Regions from separate parts of the Serratia sp. TSA_130.1 genome, predicted to be linked through region 2. Evidence: predicted binding sites of a transcription regulator. Region 2 holds the regulator's gene; each other region holds the start of a gene.

What was found. The regulator CRP, encoded in region 2, controls carbon source genes, mostly activating them, when cyclic AMP is high. The targets are predictions, from matches to a motif close to ATGTGANNNNNNTCACAT.
Region 1: ACUTQY_RS19335 (PTS mannitol transporter subunit IICBA) is a predicted target of CRP. The motif match lies at 1,968-1,985, and genes of this name have one in related genera.
Region 3: rbsD (D-ribose pyranase) is a predicted target of CRP. The motif match lies at 2,034-2,051, and genes of this name have one in related genera.
Region 4: ACUTQY_RS04955 (YfcZ/YiiS family protein) is a predicted target of CRP. The motif match lies at 1,448-1,465, and genes of this name have one in related genera.

Annotation. Positions count from the first base shown of each region.
Region 1 covers NZ_JBQZFS010000006.1:88,389-92,254, forward strand. Annotated here, with positions in the region: gene ACUTQY_RS19325 (Fic family protein) at 1-754, opposite strand, end outside; gene ACUTQY_RS19330 (DUF3053 domain-containing protein) at 972-1,691, shown strand; gene ACUTQY_RS19335 (PTS mannitol transporter subunit IICBA) at 2,234-3,866, shown strand, end outside.
Region 2 covers NZ_JBQZFS010000008.1:45,425-49,290, reverse strand. Annotated here, with positions in the region: gene ACUTQY_RS21995 (YccS/YhfK family putative transporter) at 1-1,368, opposite strand, end outside; gene crp (cAMP-activated global transcriptional regulator CRP) at 1,419-2,051, opposite strand; gene ACUTQY_RS21985 (OsmC family protein) at 2,434-2,841, shown strand; gene ACUTQY_RS21980 (phosphoribulokinase) at 2,880-3,749, opposite strand.
Region 3 covers NZ_JBQZFS010000006.1:6,159-10,024, forward strand. Annotated here, with positions in the region: gene rbsC (ribose ABC transporter permease) at 1-11, opposite strand, end outside; gene rbsA (ribose ABC transporter ATP-binding protein RbsA) at 18-1,523, opposite strand; gene rbsD (D-ribose pyranase) at 1,531-1,950, opposite strand; gene kup (low affinity potassium transporter Kup) at 2,121-3,866, opposite strand, start outside.
Region 4 covers NZ_JBQZFS010000001.1:1,069,253-1,073,118, reverse strand. Annotated here, with positions in the region: gene fadL (long-chain fatty acid transporter FadL) at 1-1,195, opposite strand, end outside; gene ACUTQY_RS04955 (YfcZ/YiiS family protein) at 1,601-1,897, shown strand; gene fadI (acetyl-CoA C-acyltransferase FadI) at 2,093-3,403, shown strand; gene fadJ (fatty acid oxidation complex subunit alpha FadJ) at 3,403-3,866, shown strand, end outside.

The sequences.
Region 1 (3,866 bases), on a different contig from region 2:
TGCTCAGCTCAAGCGCTTTTAGAATCATTTCCAGCATGAATTCAACGAAGGGTGAGCAATCGGTCTTTTGGTTGCTGGCATTCAGCGCCTGGTAATATCCGGGTTGGTTATCATGTACCAGACTCTCAACCGGCACGTTGGCGAACAACGGATCCCAGCGTGACAAAATCAGCGTTTGCCACAACCGTCCCATACGGCCGTTTCCATCGGCAAAGGGATGGATAAATTCGAATTCATAGTGAAATACACAGCTGCCGATCAGCGGTGGCAGGTCGGTTTGTTGCAGCCAGATGAGCAATTGACGGATTAGCAACGGTACGCGTTCCGCCGGTGGAGCCATATGTATCACAACATTGCCGTTCATCACGCCGACGCCGCTTTGACGATAGCGGCCAGCATCAGGCAGTAAGCTGTTCATCAACATCCCATGTGCGGCAAGCAGATCGCGTTCATTTTCGGGATGCCAATGATTCAGGTTGGTATAGCAATGGATGGCATTCATCGCTTCCTGAACGTCACGCGGAGGGGCGATGACGCGCTTACCTGCGATGATAGCGGTGATCTGCTCTTCGCTCAGGGTATTGCCTTCGATCGCCAACGAACCTTGAATAGTGCGGATCCGATTGATGCGCCTTAGCCGCAATGCATGCTCTTGTTCCGCTTGTATCGTCAAACGGGCCAATGCGGCGCCGACGTCTGTCGCCAGATGCAGAATGGAGGGCGTGATGGTCAACGGTGGCTGATAAGAGGACATGAGCAAGTTGGCCCGACGATAAACGTTGGAAAAGTGTACCATGCGTGCGTGGCACGTGCAGTACGCCGTTTTCAACCGCCCGGCTGAGACAATGTTCACCGCAAGCGGAATCGCGTATCGGAACGCCGCCAGTTGATCTATTCTTATAGGCGCACGGAGTGCGGAAAAAGGGGCGGAGTCCAATGAAAAAGCAGGTTTATAACAGGAGTTATGTCACATGGCGGTAGGGATCCAGAGCAGAGGTTTCGCGCGTTGGTTGGCACCGGTATTGGCATTGTTGGTGGTCATGCAATTGACCGCCTGCGGCGATAAAGAGCCGGAACAGCGCAAAGCATTTATCGATTACTTACAGAATACCGTGATGCGCAGCGGGGCGAACATCCCCACGCTGAGCGAAGACCAGAAACAGAAGTTCGGCAACTATGCCGGTGATTACGCGATATTGGTCGGCTTTTCGCAGCAGTTGTCCAAGTCGGTCGGCGCCAGCCTGACGCCGGCGCTGGATCAGATTAACCAGATCCGCACCGCGCAGGACTACCTGAACAAACGCGACGCGCTGCAGCAATCGGTCGGGGCGTTGAACCTGTTGGGCCAGCAGATCCAGTCGGCCAAATCGCAGGCGGATACTGCCCACGCGGCGCTGAAGCAGCCTGACGATCTGAAGGCGGTGTACAACCAGGCCTATGACAAGATCGTCACCGCCCCGGCCAACGCCTTGATGCCGGCGATCCCGACTACCGCCAGCTTTGTGCAGGATCTGGTGCAGGTCGGCGACTTCCTGCAGAGCCAGGGCAATCAGGTCAGCTTCAACAACAACGGCGTGCAGTTCCGCACTGCGCAGCAGGTGGCGCAATACAACACCATGATGTCGAATCTGGTGGCTAAGCAGCAGAACCTGATGAATGCGCAGAAAACCATTCAAAGCGTGACGCAATAATAACGCGTCCAGGCGCGAAACAGGCCGGCATTGCCGGCCTGTTTTATTTCCCCTCAGCGTTTCCAATCGCTTGCTGGCTTATTGCGCAGGCTTCTGTACTACACTTCAATTAATCCATTCATTAGGCAATGTAGTTTTCTTTCATTCATCACTTCGCTAGTTCCCGGCGGGATGAGTGCTCACAGGGAAGATCAAACAGAGCGTTGCGATCGGCGCTGCAGCTAAAAATAAATTGTGACTAATGTCACAATTCAAAAACAAAACGCCAATTTAAAAATGTGATCATAGTCACTTTATTGGGGGTTTTGTGGCGACTTTTTTCTCACTGTGCTTTTTTTACACGCCATAAATGTGATCTTAGTCACTATAAAGGGTGGTTTGTTGGGGTGTTGTGTGTGATTTGTATCACAAAAAATCCGTGAAGTTCGCGTGACAAAAACAGCGTGATAGAGTCCGTTTCGCATACAGCGGCAACACGGCTGGATCGTCACAACAATAATCACGCGCTCTATTGTCAGCGCGTAACAATAGGGGTGTGTTTTATGTTTTCACCAGACATCAAGGTTAAAGTGCAAAACTTTGGCCGCTTCCTGAGCAACATGGTGATGCCCAACATCGGCGCCTTTATCGCCTGGGGGATTATCACCGCGCTATTCATTCCAACCGGCTGGCTGCCGAATGAGACCTTGGCTAAGCTGGTAGGCCCGATGATCACCTACCTGCTGCCGCTGCTGATCGGCTACACCGGCGGGCGGCTGGTGGGCGGCGATCGCGGCGGCGTGGTCGGCGCCATCACCACCATGGGCGTCATCGTCGGCGCCGACATGCCGATGTTCCTCGGCGCGATGATCGCCGGCCCGCTGGGCGGTTGGGCCATCAAGCATTTCGATCGCTGGGTGGACGGCAAGATCAAAAGCGGCTTTGAAATGCTGGTGAACAACTTCTCCGCCGGCATCATCGGCATGCTGCTGGCGATCCTGGCCTTCCTGGGCATCGGGCCGCTGGTGGAGGTGCTTTCCAAGCTGCTGGCGGCGGGCGTGCACGTGATGGTGACGAACAACCTGCTGCCATTGGCGTCCATCTTCGTTGAACCGGCGAAAATCCTGTTCCTGAACAACGCCATCAACCACGGCATCTTCTCGCCGCTGGGTATTCAGCAGGCCACGGAAGCCGGCAAATCGGTGTTCTTCCTGATAGAAGCCAACCCAGGTCCGGGCATGGGCGTGCTGATGGCCTACATGTTCTTTGGCCGCGGCAGCGCCAAGCAATCCGCCGGCGGTGCGGCGATCATTCACTTCCTGGGCGGCATCCACGAAATCTACTTCCCCTACGTGCTGATGAACCCACGCTTGCTGCTGGCGGTGATCCTGGGCGGCATGACCGGCGTCTTTACCCTGACGATGCTGAACGGCGGCCTGGTTTCTCCGGCTTCCCCGGGTTCGATTTTGGCGGTGCTGGCGATGACGCCGAAAGGCGCTTACTTCGCCAACATTGCGGCGGTATGCGCAGCCTTCGCCGTCTCCTTCGTGGTATCCGCTTTCCTGCTGAAAACCTCCAAGGTGAAAGAGGATGACGATCTGGAAGCCGCGACCCGTCGCATGCAAGAGATGAAATCGCAGTCCAAAGGCGGCGCGGCGGTGCCGGCATCGGTCGACGGCGATCTGAGCACCGTGCGCAAAATCATCGTCGCCTGCGATGCGGGCATGGGTTCCAGCGCCATGGGCGCCGGGGTGCTGCGCAAGAAAGTGGCCGACGCCGGGCTGAAGAACATCTCGGTGACCAACAGCGCCATCAATAGCCTGCCGGACGACGTGGATCTGGTGATCACCCACCGCGATCTGACCGAGCGCGCGATGCGCCACGCACCGCAGGCCCAGCACATCTCGCTGACCAACTTCCTCGACAGCAAGCTGTACAGCGATCTGGTCGAGCGTTTGGTGGCGGTCAACAAAACCACCGACAACCAGCAGAAGGTGCTGGGCGCGCTGGACGACAGCTTTGAAGCCGGGGAACCGAACCTGTTCAAGCTGAGCGAGAGCAACGTGTTCCTCAACCTGCAGGCCAGCGACAAAGAGCAGGCGATCCGCTTCGCCGGCGAGCAGCTGGTGAAGGGCGGCTACGTCGAGGCGGAATACGTGCCGGCGATGCTGGAGCGCGAAAAGCTCACCTCCACTT
Region 2 (3,866 bases):
GTAGTTCTTGCGCGAAACCAGGTAGGCCAACAGCGTGATCATCAGCATGATGCTCAGTGTTTCTGCTTCCGGTAATTGCAGCTGCAACAGCCCGGCCGCCAGCAACAAACCGGCGATCGTGCCGAGCGCACGGTGCTGAATACGCACCCGGGTGGCGTTATAGCCGTTTTGGCTCACCAGCATGATGGTGAGCAGTATCCAGTACGGCTTCGGCAGATTGAATACCGCCCCCAGGCTGCTGCCGACCGCCAGCGTCACCCCCAGCCGCGCGGCGTTGCGCAGCGCCGTGGATTTGAACGACAGGTAGCTGGCCAACGCCGGCCAAAACGGCAGGCGATGCTGGCTGGGCATCAAATCGCGGCGGTACAGCGGATGCTGGGTGCGCAGCAGGCGGGCAATGCGGCTGAAATGGTAGTAACAAAACTGGCCGACCGGGTTGTCGGGATGCTGCGCCGCCATTTTTTCCAGCGCCGCCAGTTCGTGCGTCATGGAAAAGCGCTTCGAATGTTGATGGTAGAGAATATCGTGCGCCACCACGCGCAGCCGCCCGGCGATCACCTGAGCGTTGCGGCGAATGATCGCTTCGGCCTGGCTCTGCTCCATCAGTTTTTGTACTTCCTCCGGCAAGTGCAGGCTGACGGTGATGTGCTCCTGCAGATCCATCGCCACCTGAAAGGCGCGTTGCAGACGCTTTTGATCGAGGTTGTTGGCGTGCGGCAGGAAATTAAGCTGTTGGTACAGCAGGCTGATCAGATCCATCACCTTTTGCTGGCGCACCAGCAGCGGCGGCAGAGCGGTCTGCGGATCGGTGTGCTGAGTCAGCAGCGAGTATTTGGCTTCGAAGTAGTCCGCCAGTTCCAGATAGAGCTGGCTCAGCGTCTCGCGCATCGGCTGCTCTTTCCACAGCCGGAACCAGAACCAGGTGAATAAGCCGTACCAGGCGGTGCCGATCGCGTACAGCAGCGGCGCCTGCCAGAGAGGCACGGTGCCGGCCATGCTGAGGGAGAAGATGGCGGCCACCAGCGCCGCCGGCAACAGCCGGGCGTGCAGCGGGCTGATTTCGCCGGTGACGCCGAGCAGCAGCGCCAGGCCCAGCATCAGCGCCGGCAGCGGCACGTGCCACAGCAGGGCTTGTTGCAGCAGCAGGCTGCTGAGGGCAAACAGCGCACCGCCGACGATCAGCCGTTTAAAGAAGCGCCTATGCGGCGTGTCCAGACCGGCGATATTGCAGCAGGCGGGCACCAGAGAGAACATCAGGCCGAGCTGCAGCTGGCCAATCAGCAGGCCAAACAGCACCGGCAGGCACAACACCAGCGTTTGTCGCAGTGCGTAGTTGACTTCCGGGTGGTAAATCAGGCGGCGCCACATGGCAGAGAGCAGACAAAAAAACGGCGCAGATTGCGCCGTTTCTTCAGGGATTAACGGGTGCCGTAGACGACAATGGTCTTGCCGTGGGCGGAAATCAGGTTTTGGTCTTCCAGCATTTTCAGAATACGGCCAACGGTTTCACGCGAGCAGCCGACGATCTGGCCGATTTCCTGGCGGGTGATCTTGATCTGCATGCCGTCCGGGTGAGTCATGGCGTCGGGTTGCTTCGCCAGATTCAGCAGGGTTTGCGCGATGCGGCCGGTGACGTCCAGGAAGGCGAGGTTGCCCACTTTTTCGGAAGTGACCTGCAGGCGGCTCGCCATTTGGGCGGACAGACGCATCAGGATGTCCGGGTTAACCTGGATCAACTGGCGGAATTTCTTGTAGGAAATTTCGGCCACTTCACAGGCGGTTTTGGCGCGAACCCAGGCGCTGCGCTCCTGACCTTCTTCGAACAATCCGAGCTCGCCGATGAAATCCCCCTGGTTGAGGTAGGACAGGATCATCTCTTTACCTTCTTCATCCTTGATCAGCACCGCGACGGAGCCTTTCACGATGTAGTAAAGCGTTTCGGCCTTTTCACCTTGGTGAATCAGCGTACTCTTCGATGGATATTTGTGGATATGGCAATGAGACAGGAACCATTCGAGAGTAGGGTCTGTTTGCGGTTTGCCGAGAACCATTCGCTGTTATCCTCTGTTGTTATCGCTGCCTTGTGTCACAGGGGTCAGAGTTCCCTGTAAAACCCGCCTGTAGCCGCAGTTATGAGCGAGGGCTACCGGCAAGTTTTGAGGCGTGTCATAAAAATACGCTGTCGCTCTAGCATATTAACTTGCCGTAAGCGCTGCAAGCTACATTCTGTTAACATACCGGTAAAGGAGCCTTTCTCTGGGCGTTTCCCTGAAATTCAGTGTCCCGGAAAGATTTATTGCGGCTCTGTTTGTAGCACAGAGTAAGGCGGGTGTCTCGTGTTGTCTCGCTTCAGCATGATTAGCATCAGGTTACGTTGCCTGTTTCTATGCGAAAGCGTACTCTGATTTTAAGAAATCAACCGGAGTGACCAGAATGCAGGCAAGAGTTAAGTGGGTGGAAGGGTTAACGTTTTTGGGTGAATCGGCCTCCGGCCACCAGGTGCTGATGGACGGCAACGCCGGCGATAAAGCGCCCAGCCCGATGGAGATGGTGCTGATGTCGGTGGGTGGCTGCAGCGCGATCGACGTGGTGTCCATCCTGCAAAAAGGGCGCAACGACGTGCGCGACTGCGAGGTGAAGCTGACCTCCGAGCGCCGTGCAGAAGCCCCGCGGTTGTTCACCCATATCAACCTGCACTTCATCGTCACCGGCCAGGATCTGACCGACAAAATCGTAGAGCGAGCGGTGAACCTGTCGGCGGAGAAGTACTGCTCGGTGGCGCTGATGCTCAACAAGGCCGCCACGGTGACCCACAGCTTCGAGATCCGCCAGCCGGCGTAATCGAGACGGAGCGCGGCCCGCCGCCGCGCTCAACGCGTTTATTCGATCTTCTTGCCTTCCAGCAGCCGCTGTACCAGCGGCGCCATGATCAGCTCCATCGCCAGCCCCATCTTGCCGCCCGGCACCACTAACGTATTGATGTGCGAGATAAACGAGCCCTGCAGCATCGCCAGCAAATAGGGGAAGTCAATCTGATCCAGCCCGCGGAAGTGGATCACCACGAAGCTTTCATCCAGTGAGGGAATGGCTTTGGCGGCGAACGGGTTGGAAGTATCCACCGTCGGTACGCGCTGGAAGTTGATGTGGGTGCGCGAGAACTGCGGCGTGATGTAGTTGATGTAGTCTTCCATCGAACGCACCACCGAATCCATCACCGCCTCGCGGGAGTGGCCGCGTTCGCCGGTATCGCGGATCAGCTTCTGTATCCACTCCAGGTTGACGATCGGCACCACGCCGACCAGCAGATCGACGTGGTTGGCCACGTCATGGTGCTCGGTGACCACACCGCCGTGCAGCCCCTCGTAGAACAGCACGTCGGTCGGCGCCGGCAGCGGCTCCCACGGGGTGAAGGTGCCCGGCACCTGATTGTAGGGCACCGCTTCGTCGTAGGTGTGCAGGTACTTGCGCGAACGGCCGGTGCCGTTTTTGCCGTACTCGATAAAGCTCTGCTGCAGCAGGCCGAAGTCGTTGGCCTCGGGGCCGAAATAGCTGATGTGTCTACCCAGATCGCGCGCCTTGCGGATCGCCGCGTCCATTTCCGGCCGGGTGTAGCGGTGGAAGCTGTCGCCCTCCAGCTCGGCGGCGCGAATGTTGAGCTGTTGGAAGATTTTGCGGAACGCCACGCTGGTGGTGGTGGTGCCGGCGCCGCTGGAACCGGTCACCGCGATAACGGGATGTTTGGCAGACATGGTGGTTGTCACTCCGTGTTGAATGCGCCGGCGTCAGGGGATTATTGTGGCTCTTGTTGACGCTCTCTATGTCAGGAAAAAATGGCGCGCGCTGGTTTGCAATGTCCCATTGTTACC
Region 3 (3,866 bases), on a different contig from region 2:
TGGGAACTCATATCTGATTACTCCTGCTTTACGCCGTATTGCTTGCCGACGGCTGCCGCCATCAACGCTTCCTGGGTGGCCTGTTCAATCGGGAACTCGCCGCTGAGATGCCCTTCGTGCATCACCAGAATGCGATCGCTCATGCCCATCACCTCCGGCATTTCCGAAGACACCAGAATGATGCTCAGCCCTTCCTGCTTGAACTGGTTGATTAACTGATAGATCTCTTTTTTCGCCCCGACATCGACGCCGCGCGTCGGCTCATCGAGGATCAGCACCTTCGGCCGGGTCATCAGGCCGCGGGCGATCGCCACTTTCTGTTGATTGCCGCCGGAAAGCAGACCTATCGGCTGCTCCATCGACGGCGTTTTGATATTGAACAGGCGGATGAAGTCCCCCACCGCCTGCCGCTCGTCGGCCTGTTTCAGGCTGCCGTCGGCGCGGCTGAAGTAGCGCAGCGCGGTCAGAGACATGTTTTCCTTTACCGACATGCCCAGCACCAGGCCGTCGCGCTTACGGTCTTCCGAGATATAGACGATGCCGTTCGCCAATCCATCCTGCGGCGAATGGGTGACTACCTCGCGGCCGTCGAGGTTGACGGTGCCGGCCTTGCGCGGCGCGGCGCCGTACAGAATCTTCATCAATTCGGTGCGCCCGGCGCCCATCAAGCCGGCCACGCCGAGGATCTCACCGCGATACAGCGTAAAGCTGACGTCTTCAACGCCGGGGCCGGAAAGGTGGCTGACTTCCAGCCGCTTTTCCCCGCGCGGTAAATCAAGGCGCGGGTATTGTTCTTCCAGCTTGCGACCGACCATCATTTCAATCAGCGAATCTTCCTGCAGCTCGCTCACCGGCCGCTCGGCGATGAACTGCCCGTCGCGAAATACCGTCACGTCGTCGCAGATTTCAAAGATCTCTTTCAGACGGTGCGAGATATAGACGATGCCGCGCCCTTCGGCCTTCAGCTCGTTGATCACCTTGAACAGCGAGGCGGTTTCGGTGTCGGTCAGCGCATCGGTCGGTTCGTCCATGATGATCACTTTCGATTCGAAGCTCAGCACCTTGGCAATTTCCACCATCTGCTGATCGCCAATCGACAGCTCACCCACCAGCCGGTGGCTGCTGTAGCGCAGGTTGAGGCGCGCCAGCAAGCGATCGGCCTCGGCGTACATGCGCTTCCAGTCAATGCGGCCGAAACGGTTGACGAACTCGCGGCCGAGGAAGATGTTTTCCGCAATCGTCAGCTGCGGGATCAGGTTCAGCTCCTGATGAATAATGCCGATGCCCGCTTCCTGCGAATCTTTAGGCCCGTTGAACGCCACCTCTTTACCGAGAAAATACTGACTGCCGGCGTCTTTCTGATAGATGCCGGTCAGCACTTTCATCATGGTGGACTTCCCGGCGCCGTTTTCCCCCACCAGCGCCATCACCTTGCCGGGATAAACGCTGAGAGCGGCGCCGGAAAGCGCCTTCACGCCGGGAAAGGCTTTATCAATCCCTTTCAGTTGCAGTAAAGGTTGCATAAACGCCTCAGAAAGTTACGCCGGCGCACAGGATCACGTTCGCGTAAGGCGAACACTCCCCACTGCGGATCACCGCCCGGCTGTGCTCGGTTTGCGCTTTAAACGCCTGATGGCTGATATAACGCACGCCGATGGTATTGCCCTGGCGTTGGCCCAGTGCGGTCAGTTCAGCCAACAATGCCTCGTGGAGCGACGGATTTTGTTTCACGATTTCTTCCGCCAGGATGGCGCTTTCTACCTGCATCTCTTGCGTGACCGCCGCGAACACCTGCATGAAGGTCGGCACGCCCTGCGTCAGCGCCAGATCGATGCGCTGCGTCGCCGCCGGTATCGGCAAACCCGCATCGCACAAGGTGAGCTGATCGGTATGCCCCAGCCGGGCAATCACGGCAGACACGTCGGAATTCAGTAATACGCCTTTTTTCATCTTCTCACTCCGCTAGCGAAACGTTTCGCTCTCTGGAGGAGTGTAAAAAAACGGCAGGGGAAGGCAACCCGGACAATGCAGAAGTGTGATCGTCATCGAAACGTTTCGTTCGCGCACGGAGAAAGCGCAAACAAAAGGGGCTCAGCCTAGCTGAGCCCCTGTCAGGCGGGTTAGATCTCGACCTGCGTGCCGAGCTCGATGACCCGGTTCGGCGGGATTTCGAACTGATCCGGCGCGCGCAGCGCATTGCGGCTCAGAGCAACGAACAGTTTGCCGCGCAGGTAGAGGTACCATGGCCGCTTGGTGAGGATCAGCGATTCATGGGACATGAAGAACGACGTCTCCGACATGCGGCACGGCAACCCTTCCAGCCCGCAGCGGTGGAACACTTCCTCCACGTTCGGCGTTTCGCGCCAGCCGTAGCTGGCCACCACCCGCCAGAAGGTCGGCGACAGCTGCTCGATGGTCACCCGGCGCACGTTGTGCACGTAAGGCGCATCCTCGGTGCGCAGCGTCAGCAGCACCACGCGCTCGTGCAGCACCTTGTTGTGCTTCAGGTTATGCAACAGCGCAAAAGGAATGACGTTGGTGGCGCGCGACAAGAAGACCGCGGTGCCCGGCACCCGTACCGGCGGCGATTTCTCCAGCGAGGCAATCATCGCCTCCAGCGAGTTGCCGTGCTCATGCAGACGACGCAACAGGCGGAAACGCTCGCTCTTCCAGGTAGTCATAATGATGAACATCACCAGCGCCAGGGTCAGCGGCAGCCAGCCGCCGGAGAACAGCTTCAGGGCGTTGGCGGAGAACATCGGCACGTCGATGATCAGTAAGATGGTTACGATGCCGATCGCCAGGAGGCGGTTCCAGTGCCAGTTATTAATCGCCACCGAAGTGACCAGTATGCTGGTCAGCACCATGGTGCCGGTGACGGCGATGCCGTACGCCGCCGCCAGGTTGCTGGAGTGTTCGAAGCCGATGATCACCAGCACCACCGAGATATACAGCGTCCAGTTGATCACCGGAATGTAGATCTGGCCGGATTCCATTTCCGAGGTGTGAATGATGCGCATCGGCGACAAATACCCCAGGCGCACCGCCTGGCGAGTTAGCGAGAAGACGCCGGAAATCACCGCCTGCGAGGCGATGACAGTTGCCAGGGTTGCCAGAATCAGCAGCGGGATCAGCGCCCAGTCGGGCGCCAGCAGGAAGAATGGGTTTTTGATCGCTTCAGGGTTTTTCAGCAGCAACGCCCCCTGGCCGAAGTAGTTGAGCACCAGCGAAGGCAGCACCACGGTGAACCAGGCCAGGCGGATCGGGAACTTGCCGAAGTGCCCCATGTCGGCATACAGCGCCTCAACGCCGGTGATCGACAGCACCACCGCCCCCAGCGCGAAGAACGACACCTTCTTATATTCCATAAAGAAGTTGAGCGCCCATTTGGGATTCAGCGCCTGCAGCACTTCCGGGTTCGAAATGATGCTGCGCGCGCCCAGCACCGCCAACACGATGAACCACAACAGCATTACCGGGGCGAACAACTTGCCGACGCTGCCGGTGCCGTGTTTTTGGATAACGAACAGCAGGGTCAGCACCAGAATCGAGAGCGGCACGATATAGGCGTCGAGCGCAGGCGCGGCGATTTCCAACCCCTCTATCGCCGACATCACCGAGATCGCCGGGGTGATCACCACCTCGCCATAGAAGAAGCTGCCGCCGATCAGGCCCAGTATCACCAGCACTGCGGTGGTGCGCGCCGAGGTATTGCGCCCGGCCAGCGACATCAGCGTCAAAATGCCGCCTTCGCCGGCGTTGTCCGCCCGCATCACGTAGGTGAGATATTTGAGGGAAACTATCACGATCAGCATCCAGAAAATCAGCGACAGGAAGCCGAAAACCACGTCTGGACGAACATCGAA
Region 4 (3,866 bases), on a different contig from region 2:
CTTTGTTGAACGCATAGGTAGTACCGGCACTCAGCCAGAAACGGTCCTGATCGGGAATGGAGATCGAACGGTTTTGGGCAGGCACCGGGCTGTCATCGAAGGCGATACCGGTACGGAAGGTCCAGTTATCGTCGTAGAAGTAGGTGGTGCCGAGCGCGATGCGGTAAGCGTCTTTGAAGCCTTCATGCTTCTGGAACAGCGTCTGGCCGTTGTTGCCGGTGGCTTTCAGCTCCTGGAACTGGCTCCAGCTGGTGTAGGCCAGGCTGTAGTGAACGGCCCACTGCGGCGCCACTTTGTTGTAACCGGACAGCTCCCACATTTCAGGCAGGTGCAGGCTCAGAGAACCCGGGATGGTGGTGCCGTTGGTGCCCCATGGCAGGCCTTGAGAGGCCAGCAGCGGGTTGAAGGCTGAAGGCAGGCTGCTCTTGTAATCGCCGTCGAAGTCGATTTTGACTTCAGAGCGATAGGTGAAGCCGTAACGGTTGTTTTCATCCACTTCGTAGAGAATACCGGCGTTCCAGCCGAAGCCCCATTCGTCGCCTTTCAGGTGAGAAATTTGGGTATCTGCCGGGATCTGCGAAACCGGGCCGGCCAACTGTGGCGGCAATTTGCCTGAACCGGCGATCAATTTTGGCAGATCGCCGGCGTAACGCTCGAGTTTAGCCTTGGCGTAGACGGCGTCAAAACCCAGACCGAAGCTGAAGTTTTTGTTCAGGCGATAAGCGCCGCTCAGGTTCAGGTTCAGGGTTTCCAGATCGGTTTTGCCGCCCATGGAGCCCGCCGCATAACCGTTGTTGTATTCGGTCGCCAAACCGAAGTTGCTGGTGACCGAGCCGCCTACGGCGAATTGATCGTTAATCGGGTGAACATAATGCAGGTTCGGCACCCAGGCGGTCGGCGCGATGTTTTTCGCATCCAGACTGGCGCCGGAAGGGGATTGGCCACTGATATCGACGTCCGGATCGATGAAGACTGCGCCGAAAGAGAGTTCCGGGCGGGTATACATCATCAGCAACGCCGGGTTGCGGCTTGCGGAGGCCGCCGTATCCGCCATGGCGCCTTCGCCAGAATACGAACGTCCTAAACCAGCTGATGAGAACTCATTCAGCTGGAATCCTGCGGCAGACACGTTTGAAGAAATAATTGCCACTGCAGCTGCGAGAGCTGATTTAGTCAATAGGTTTTTCTGGCTCATGACCAAAACCTCATTATGTGTTTATTATTTAAACTATTGTTACACGAAGTAACAAGGAGCGCGGGATTGTAGGGTCCGTTATCGTTCAGACAAATCAGACCAGTGGCTGAAGTATAGGTCTGACCTGTGAAAATGTTGCAAGTTTGTTTTTGAAATATTTCCACTCTGATATCAAAAAAGAGATCTGCTTAACAAAAAGACAGTGGTAAATAACAAAATTCTTACCATTTCTTAGCAGGCGCTCATTTTTATTTGTGATTTCCATCACTTAAAACACCCAGTAAAAGTAAGTGCTAGTGATTGCCGGCTTGGGAGCGTAAAATACCCACAGAATTTTGTGGCTTTGCGCCGGTGAATAAAACGGCAATTTGGGCTGATAACAGAGGCCCTTGAGGAGAACCAACCATGTCAGATGCAATTAATAAATGCAGCGCCCAGGAAACCGCCGCGTGTTGCTGCGTGGATGTCGGCACCGTGATGGATAACACCGATTGCACCGCATCCTACAGCCAGGTGTTCAGCAATCAACAAGATGCGGAGGCGATGCTGGCGGCCCTGAGCGAAAAGGCGCGCGCGGTCGAATCCGATCCCTGTGACATCAGCAGTAGCATTAAACCGGTTGACGGCGGCGTACAATTGGAAGCCGATTTTACCTTCGCCTGCCAGGCGGAAACCCTGATCTTCCAGCTCGGCCTGCGTTAATCCCCGCTTTACCCCCGGCGCCGCCTGCTGCGCGCCGGGGATTTCCTTCCCCGTGCCGCCCCGATAGAAAGTGCGCCTGCTCGCAGTTTTGCTCTCTGCCGGTTTGCCAAATGTAACCGTTTGGTTAACAATGACCTCATCAGGTCAGACCTCTTTCTGCCCATTGCGCTGACGTTATTTTCTTCAGGAGCATTTATGAGTAAGGCACTGCCGTTGGTGACCCGTCATGGTGACCGCATTGCGATTGTGAATGGACTGCGTACCCCCTTTGCCAAACAGGCGACTGCCTATCACGGCATTCCGGCGGTGGATTTAGGGAAAACGGCGGTGAGCGAGCTGTTGGCGCGCAGCGGTATCGAGCCGCAGCTTATCGAACAGCTGGTGTTCGGCCAGGTGGTGCAAATGCCCGAGGCGCCGAACATCGCGCGTGAAATCGTGCTCGGCACCGGCATGAGCGTCCATACCGACGCCTACAGCGTGTCGCGCGCCTGCGCCACCAGCTTCCAGGCGATCGCTAACGTGGCGGAGAGCATCATGGCCGGCAGCATCAGCGTCGGCATCGCCGGCGGGGCGGATTCGTCTTCCGTCTTGCCGATCGGCGTCAGCAAGGCGCTGGCACGCACGCTGGTGGACGTCAACAAGGCGCGCACGCTGTCGCAGCGTCTCAAACTGTTCAGCCGGCTGAAATTCCGCGATCTGATGCCGGTGCCGCCGGCGGTGGCGGAGTATTCCACCGGCTTGCGCATGGGCGATACCGCCGAACAGATGGCGAAAAGCCACGGCATCACCCGTGAAGCGCAGGATGCGCTGGCGCACCGTTCGCATGAGCTGGCGGCCAGGGCCTGGCAGGAGGGGTGGCTGCGCGATGAGGTGATGACCGCCTACGTGCCGCCGTACCGCGCACAGCTTTCTGAAGACAACAACATCCGCAAAGACTCCAGCCTGGCTTCCTACGCCAAGCTGAAACCGGCGTTCGATCGCAAGCACGGCAGCGTCACTGCGGCCAACAGCACGCCGTTGACCGACGGTGCGGCGGCGGTACTGATGATGAGCGAATCGCGCGCCAAAGCGCTGGGGCTGCAGCCGCTCGGCTATCTGCGCAGTTTCGCCTTTGCCGCCATCGACGTGTGGGAAGACATGCTGCTGGGGCCCTCCTACGCCACGCCGCTGGCGCTGGATCGCGCCGGCATCGGCCTGGCCGATCTGACGCTCATCGACATGCATGAAGCCTTCGCCGCGCAAACGCTGGCCAACCTGAAGATGTTCGCCAGCGAAGCGTTCGCCCGCGAGAAGCTTGGCCGCAGCCAGGCAATCGGCGAAGTGGACATGGACAAATTCAACGTATTGGGCGGTTCTATCGCCTATGGTCACCCGTTCGCCGCCACCGGCGCGCGCATGATTACCCAGACGCTGCGTGAGCTGAAACGCCGCGGCGGCGGGCTGGGCCTGACCACCGCCTGCGCCGCCGGCGGGTTAGGGGCCGCGATGATCGTGGAGGTGGAATGATGAGCGTCGAAAACGCATTGCACGAGCAGCGCGCCAAACCGTCGGCCTTTCAACTGACGATCCGCCCCGACAACATCGGCGTGATCACCATCGACGTGCCGGGCGACAAGGTCAATACGCTCAAGGCCGAGTTCGTCGAACAGGTTAACGACGTGCTGATCCGCGCGCAGCAGCATACTGCGCTGGAAGGGCTGGTGATCGTTTCCGGCAAGCCGGACTCGTTTATCGCCGGCGCTGATATCACCATGATCGCCGCCTGCACCAGCGCCAAAGAGGCGGAAACGCTGGCCAAGAAAGGGCAGAGCACGCTGGCGCAGATCGCCGCCTTCCCGGTACCGGTGGTGGCGGCCATCCACGGCGCCTGCCTGGGCGGCGGGCTGGAATTAGCGCTGGCCTGCCACGGCCGCGTCTGTTCGCTGGATGACAAAACCGCGCTCGGTCTGCCGGAAGTGCAGCTGGGCCT